3 regions of the Roseateles sp. GW821-FHT09G03 genome follow, and region 1 is predicted to be linked to each of the others. Evidence: predicted binding sites of a transcription regulator. Region 1 holds the regulator's gene; each other region holds the start of a gene.
What was found. The regulator FliA, encoded in region 1, starts transcription of late flagellar genes. The targets are predictions, from matches to a motif close to CTAAAGTTTNNNNNNNNNNNGCCGNTA.
Positions count from the first base shown of each region.

Region 2: AC07OZ_RS04650 (FlxA-like family protein) is a predicted target of FliA. The motif match lies at 1,313-1,339, and genes of this name have one in related genera.
Region 3: AC07OZ_RS12960 (putative motility protein) is a predicted target of FliA. The motif match lies at 1,205-1,231, and genes of this name have one in related genera.

Region 1 covers NZ_JBWKOK010000010.1:146,847-149,106, reverse strand. The annotation lists gene AC07OZ_RS27380 (methyl-accepting chemotaxis protein) at 1-725, opposite strand, end outside; gene AC07OZ_RS27375 (RNA polymerase sigma factor FliA) at 797-1,510, opposite strand; gene AC07OZ_RS27370 (MinD/ParA family ATP-binding protein) at 1,532-2,260, opposite strand, start outside.
Region 2 covers NZ_JBWKOK010000001.1:1,037,034-1,039,293, reverse strand. The annotation lists gene AC07OZ_RS04660 (alpha/beta hydrolase) at 1-272, opposite strand, end outside; gene AC07OZ_RS04655 (response regulator) at 399-833, opposite strand; gene AC07OZ_RS04650 (FlxA-like family protein) at 874-1,287, opposite strand; gene AC07OZ_RS04645 (inositol monophosphatase family protein) at 1,433-2,227, shown strand.
Region 3 covers NZ_JBWKOK010000003.1:161,311-163,570, reverse strand. The annotation lists gene AC07OZ_RS12970 (DEAD/DEAH box helicase) at 1-395, shown strand, start outside; gene AC07OZ_RS12965 (hypothetical protein) at 412-930, shown strand; gene AC07OZ_RS12960 (putative motility protein) at 981-1,196, opposite strand; gene AC07OZ_RS12955 (chitinase) at 1,567-2,260, shown strand, end outside.

The sequences.
Region 1 (2,260 bases):
TCTCCCGAGCGCTCCGCCAACTGCTGCGTCGTCGCCTGGCTCTCCTGCGCCGACTTCGCGATGAGGTCGACGTCGACCTCCACATCCGCGAACGCCTGCAGGATCTTGCTCTGGCCGGCTCCTCCCGAGCCGTCCGCCCTCAGTTCCCGGCTGAAGGCCTCGATCCGCGTGTCCAGCGTCCCCACCGTGCCCATGATGGCCTTCGACGACGCCTCCACCTGCGCCGCCAGGTCCTTCACCGCATCCGCCACCACGCCGAAACCGCGGCCCGCTTCGCCGGCGCGCTTGGCCTCCACCGACGCGTTGAACGCCACCAGCCGCGTCTGCAACGCGATCTTCGTGATCTCGGACGCCGCCCCGGAGACCTGACGCAAGGTGGACACGATCCCGCCCACTTCGTCGCCGACGCCGGACAGGGCCGTGCGCGCGCGCTCGACCGCCTCGCGGGTCTGGTTCGTGGATTGATTGATGCCGTCCTGCGCATGCCGGACCTGCTCGAGCTCCGAGCCCAGCGCCTGCATCGCCTGCGCCTGCGAGGTCACGACCTTCTGCGTGTCCTCCAGCAGTCCGCGGACTTCGGCCGCGTCGCGGCCCAGTTTGGAAACGCCGCTCGAGAGCTCTCGAACGACCTTGGTGGTGTTGCCCTGCAGCGTCGGCTCGCGAAAGCCAACCTCGGCTCCCCCCACCGACGCGTCAGGCGCCGCCTTCCCGGCGCGCCTGCGCAATGAGTCCCACATCGGACGCTCCCCTCATGGTTCTTGGACCACAAGGATTGCGGCCGCGTATGCGGCTCGTTTTACCAGTCGCGCAGCTTCACGCGCAATCGGGCAATCGCTTGACTGTGCAACTGGCACACCCGCGATTCGGTCACCTTCAGCACCGCCGCGATCTCTTTCAGGTTCATGTCATGTTCGTAGTACATGGACATGACGTAGGCCTCGCGCTCCGGCAGGTTCTTGATCGCCTCCACCAGCGCCTCGCGCATGCGGTGGTCGCCCAGCATCGCCATCGGATCCGCCGAGTTGTCCCCGACGTGCCGGTCCAGATAGTCGTCGTTGTCCTCGCCTCCGGAGATGTCCTCCAGATAGACCAGCTGCGTCCCGCGCACCTTGCCCAGCATCTCCTGGTATTCGGTCAGCGAGATGCCCATCTCGGCGGCGATCTCGGACTCCTGCGGCGGGCGGCCGAGCTTCTGCTCGAGCTTGTGCACCGCGCTCTCGATCGAACGCTGCTGGCGGCGGTTGCCGCGGCTCATCCAGTCGCTGCCCCGCAGTTCATCGAGCATCGCGCCACGGATGCGCTGCGTCGCGAAGGTCTCGAACTGCACGCCCTGCGCCGTGTCGAAGCGCGACAGCGCGTCCGTGAGGCCGATCAGGCCGACCTGGATCAGGTCGTCCAGTTCAACGTTGGCCGGCAGTTTCGCGATCATCTGATGCGCCAGTCGGCGCACCAGCGGGCTGTACTGGCGGATCAGCGAGTTGTTGTCGAGTTGACCCTTGGCGGTGTACATCGTCTCGTCTCCAATCCGGCGTCAATGCGCAGCGAGGGTCACGCCTTGCGGGGCGCGGCCAGCCTTGGGCTGCCACATCGGCCGCGGACGCAGCGGCATCGCATCAGCAGCGCTGTCGAGCGCCGCACCGGGCACCGACGCCAGCAGCAGTTCGCGCGCCATGTGACGCATCTCGTGCGTCAGGGGCGCGGTCACCGGCTGGCGGGGATCCAAACAAGCCCACTCGCGCAGCACCGCGCCGAGGAAGCCGTCGCCGCAGCTCGAGAGCTGCTGGGCGATCCGCTCCGCCAGGCGCAGCTGCGGGTTGCAGGCCAGCAGCAGGCTGTAGACCATCAGGCCCGCGCGCTGCGTGAGCCATTTCATTCCGGCGTAGGCGTAGGTCACGCTCTGCACGTCGGTGTCGGCCAGCAGCACCGGACGCACTTCGCGCGACACCAGCACGCGGCTGAGTTCCGCGGCGCTGGCGTGCAGCAGGACGACGTCGGCGAACGGGGCCGCGTCGGTCACCGCTTCCAGGAATTGGGCGGCCGAGCCGTTGGCGTTGACGTAGCGCATCGGCAGTCCGCGCGCCGCGAGGAAGGAGACCTTCGCCGACAGCGGTTCCACGCAGGCTGCGAGGTCCACTGCCGCCAGCTCCGACGCCGCCGAGGCGTGCTCGCCCGCGTCCACGACCAGCGTGTGCAATCCGAGTTCGCCGAAGGCCGCGCACATGCCTTCCAGCAGCGCGCCGCTGCCTACGACATGCGGGTT
Region 2 (2,260 bases), on a different contig from region 1:
CGTACGAGCGGGAACGCATACGGGGCGTCGGTCACGAAGACGGCCGGCAGCGGACCGGCGTTCTGTGATGCGTTCTGGGGCGCATTCGGCGGCAGGTCGACCCAGACCTCGTAGCGGCGGCCGGTGGCCGGATCGGGCAGCGGGTGGACGAAGGTGCCTGGGAGGGCGTAAGGCCCGGTGGCATCCGGCAGCGCGGGGGCGGCGATGGACCGGACGGTCGGCATCAGCAGCGAGCCCAGCGCCGCGGCGAGGACTTGCCTGCGGTCGGTCATGCGAGGGAGTGGGAGCAACGAAGGGTCGCGAGTGTCGCGTCCAGTCGCAGCGGGCCGCTCCCCGGAAGCCGTTACGTGCGTTACGTGCGGCGTGCGCTCGAACGCGCGCCCCGCACGGGGGGCGCCTCAGTCGACCAGGATGTTCCGGTTCTTCAGCGTCAGGTGGATCTTGTCGCCGACCGTATCCTTGTTGAAGGGCTTGACGATGTAGCCGGTCGCGCCGAGTTGCGCGGCGCGGATGATGTCCTCCTTGCGCCCCTCGGCGGTGACCAGCAGCACCGGCACCTTGCGCAGCGGATCGGACTCCGGCTTGGCGCGTAAGGCTTCCAGGAACTGGAAACCGTTCATCACCGGCATGTTCACGTCGCTGAGCACGAAATGGATCGGCTCGCCGGATTCAGCGGAGAGCTCGAGCTGGCGCAGCGCCGCCTTGCCGTCCTCGGCTTCGAGGATCTTCTTGAAGCCGAGTTCGCGCAGCAGTCCGGAAATGATGCGGCGCATGGTCGAGAAATCGTCGACCACCAGGAAACAGAACTCTTCGCGTTTGATCGTCGTGACCATGTGGAACCCCTTCAGGGGGGGAATCCTAGCGCGAGGCGGCTCAGGCGTATTCGTCGAGGAAGGCGCCCAGGGTGGCGTGAGCGGGGGAGCGCCTCGCGTCGGCTTCATCGGCCCCATCGGTCTCCTGCTCCTGAACCTGTGTCGAGCCTTGAGGGGCGGCACTCTGGCCGGAGCGCTCCGCCGCCTTCGCCTGCGCGGCCTCCGCCGCCTGTTTCTGGATCTGGGCGATCTGGTCCATCACCATCTGCATCTGGGACTGCAGCAGCTTCTGGCGCTTTTCCTTCGCTTGGGCGTCCATCGTCGAGTCCGACGCGAGGTCCTTCATCTGCTTCTGCAACTGCTTGAGCTGCGATTGCAGGCGTGCGATCTGCGCGTCGGGGCCCGTGCCGGAAGCCGCGGACGAGGTCCCCGTCGAGCTCGACGTTGAGGAGGCGGAGGGAACGGCGACGTGCATGATGGATTCCTGGGCGATGCTCCGATATCGGCCACCGGGGCCGGGTCTTGAGTGGCCCGGAACCCCCCGGGTGTGACGCGGGCGCATCCCCGGGCCCGCACCGGGGCTCGCATCGGGGTCATGGCGCAGGGGGTAGCATCCCCGGATGACTTCGACAACGCCTGACCCCGTCGCCGCCCTGTTGCGCCACGCCGCTTCCACCTGGATCGCGCCACGCTTCCGCCATCTGGCGGACGACGAGGTGATGGAGAAGGCCCCCGGCGAGTGGGTCACGACCGTCGACCGCGATGTCGAGGCCTTCCTGACCCCCGAACTGCGCGCGCTGGTGCCCGGCTCACGCGTCGTCGGCGAGGAGCAGTGCGCGGAGACGCCCGAGCTGCTCGACCAGCTCGACGAGGGCGCCGTGTGGCTGGTCGATCCGCTGGATGGGACCTTCAATTTCATCTCCGGGCGCGAACCGCTGTCCTCGATGGTGGCGCTGCTGGAAGACGGCGTGACCGTCGGGGCCTGGATGCTCGATCCGATCTCGGGCGTGCTGCATCACGCCCGTCGCGGGCAGGGCGCCTGGCGGGAGTCGGAGCGGCTGCACGCAGCGCCGGGCTCCGGGCTGAGGCGGGCCGTCGTCAAGACGCGCTTCCTGCCGCAGGAGCATCAGGACCGCGTCGCGACCTGGCAGGGCGTCGAGATCCTCCCCGGCCTCAACTGCGCCGGCGCCGAGTATCCCGCGCTCGCCGAGGGCGCGTTCGATGCGACGCTGTACTGGCGCAAGCTCGCCTGGGACCATGCGCCGGGCACGCTGTTCATCACGGAAGCCGGCGGCTTCGCGGCGCGGCTCGATGGCACACCCTATCGCGCCGGGGATCGGCAGCCGGGCTTGCTCGTGGCGCGCAGCCGGGAGGTGTGGGACGAGGCGGCTGCAGCCTGGAAGACGACTGCGTGAGGCCAGGCGCGGGCTCTCCACGGGGCATGGGGC
Region 3 (2,260 bases), on a different contig from region 1:
GCGCCCGCACGCGCACGCTGGCGGACTTCAAGGCGGGGCGGATTCAGGTGCTGGTCGCCACCGACCTGGGCGCGCGCGGCATCGACATCGCACGGCTGCCGGTGGTGGTGAACTACGACCTGCCGCGTGCCGCGGCGGACTACACGCACCGCATCGGCCGCACGGCGCGCGCCGGCGCGAGCGGGCTCGCGGTGAGCTTCATCAGCGCGGCCACGGAAGCGCACTTCCGCCTGATCGAGAAGCGTCAGGGACGTCGCGTCCAACGCGAGCGCATCGCCGGTTTCGAGCCGACCGAGGTCGCCTCGCCCGAAGCCGCCACCGGCGGCATCAAGGGCAGGCGGCCGAGCAAGAAGGACAAGCTGCGCGCGGCGGCCGCGGCCGCAGCGGGCAAATGACGGTCGAGGCTCTGGAATGACGGCCTTCCTCAACCGCCTGAGATCCATGCTTTCAGGCGGTACGCCTGAGCCCAAAGGCGAATCGATTGAAGACCCGCTCGACTACGACAAGGCGATCGGATTGGACGCCGAGGCCCTTGCGGAGTTGGGCATCTTGTCCGCCTACCTTGAACTGCTTCCCACGCTGCAGCAGTTTGCGGAGTCGCCCATCGAGGTCACCGAGCACATCGACGACGACGAACCGAGCTATGCCATCTCGGCGGCCGGAAAGAGGATTCAGGTCTGGGACGCCGGCACCACGAACGTCGACTGCTGGGAGCGGGCGACTGTCGCGTTCTTCGACATCGTCAACGCGAATCTCCAGACCTCGTCCCACAGGTTCTACGCGCTCTACGGTGGCAACGACCTCCACGGCATGTTCCTCACCGACGAGGAGTTTGCCGCCGCGAGAAGGACTCTCAAGAAGCGGTCCGAATGGCCATGGCTTCCAGTCGATGTGCCGCCGCACTATGGGTACCCAGACGCGGCCACCTGAAGTGGGCATCGGAGCGCGCGCGACCCGCTGCGGGTCGCGCAGCCGCGCGATCAGGCGTAGGTGTTGACGTTGCGCCCGAGGCTGCCCTCGGTGGCCAGGGCGGGCGCCTGCGGCAGGGCGGCGAGCAGCGCGGCAGCGCCGGACTCCTGGACGTCCATGGCCTTGCGGAGCACCAGCAGGCTGGCGGCATTGCCCACCGTGCCTGGCGTGCTGTTGGAAGCACCGCTGACCGCGGCAGCGACGCTGGAGGAATTGGCGATGTTCATACCTTCAATATCGGCGAATCCCCTGCAGAGTTGAGCACGAATCTCGCGATACCACGGGGCCAAGGTGGTGAAGCACGCTCAGCCGGCCTTCGCTGAGCCCCCCGGCTCGTCGATTTGTGACGCGGCCCGTCCAGCCCCCCGCTTCCAGGCACCCGACCACACGCCTTGTCACCACGATCCGGGTTTTCCCGCTGCGCCACTTCGTCCGGATTTCGGAAAGTGGTATCCAAGCGGTGGCATGAAAACTGGATTATTCGAATACCAGTAAAGATCCACCGTCGACGCAATCCGTCGGCTGGCTCGCATGCGCCTCCGGCGGCTTTGGTGCGGGTTCGGGACCCGCTTCGGTCTCAACCCTGGATCCACTGCCATGACCGTCTCCGTCCGACGCCCCTCCTCCGCCACGTCCGCCCCGCTGCGACTGATCGTCGCCCTCGGCGCCGCCGCCCTCACCTTCCAGGCGGTCGCGCAGACCGCCGCGGCCTGGAAGCCCGATGTCTACTACACGGCCGGCACGGTCGTGAGCTACAACGGCCAGCTCTACCGGGCCACCGTCAACCAGACCGACTACGCCAGCACCGGCTGGAACCCGACCAACGCGTCGCTGTGGACGCTGGTCGGCCCCGCGAGCGGCCCGGCACCCTCGCCTGCCCCTTCCCCGGCACCCACGCCGAGCCCGGCGCCCAGTCCCGCCCCTGCCCCCACGCCGGCCCCGTCTCCGGCCCCTGCGCCGCAGGGCGCGTGGAACGCAGCCACGGCCTACTCGGGCGGCGCGATCGTCAGCTACCAGGGCGTGATCTACCGCGCCAACTGGTGGACGCAGGGCGACAACCCCGCCGCGCAAAACGGCCCCGTCGGTTCCGGCAAACCGTGGACGGTCTATGGCGGCTCGACGCCACCCGCCCCGTCGCCGGCGCCCACGCCCTCGCCTGCTCCCTCGCCTGGACCGGCGCCCGCACCTGGCCCCGCGCCCACCCCGGCCCCGTCGCCCGGCCCGGCGCCCGCGCCCGGCAAGCACCAGCTGATCGGCTACTGGCACAACTTCACCAACCCGGCCGGCCCGA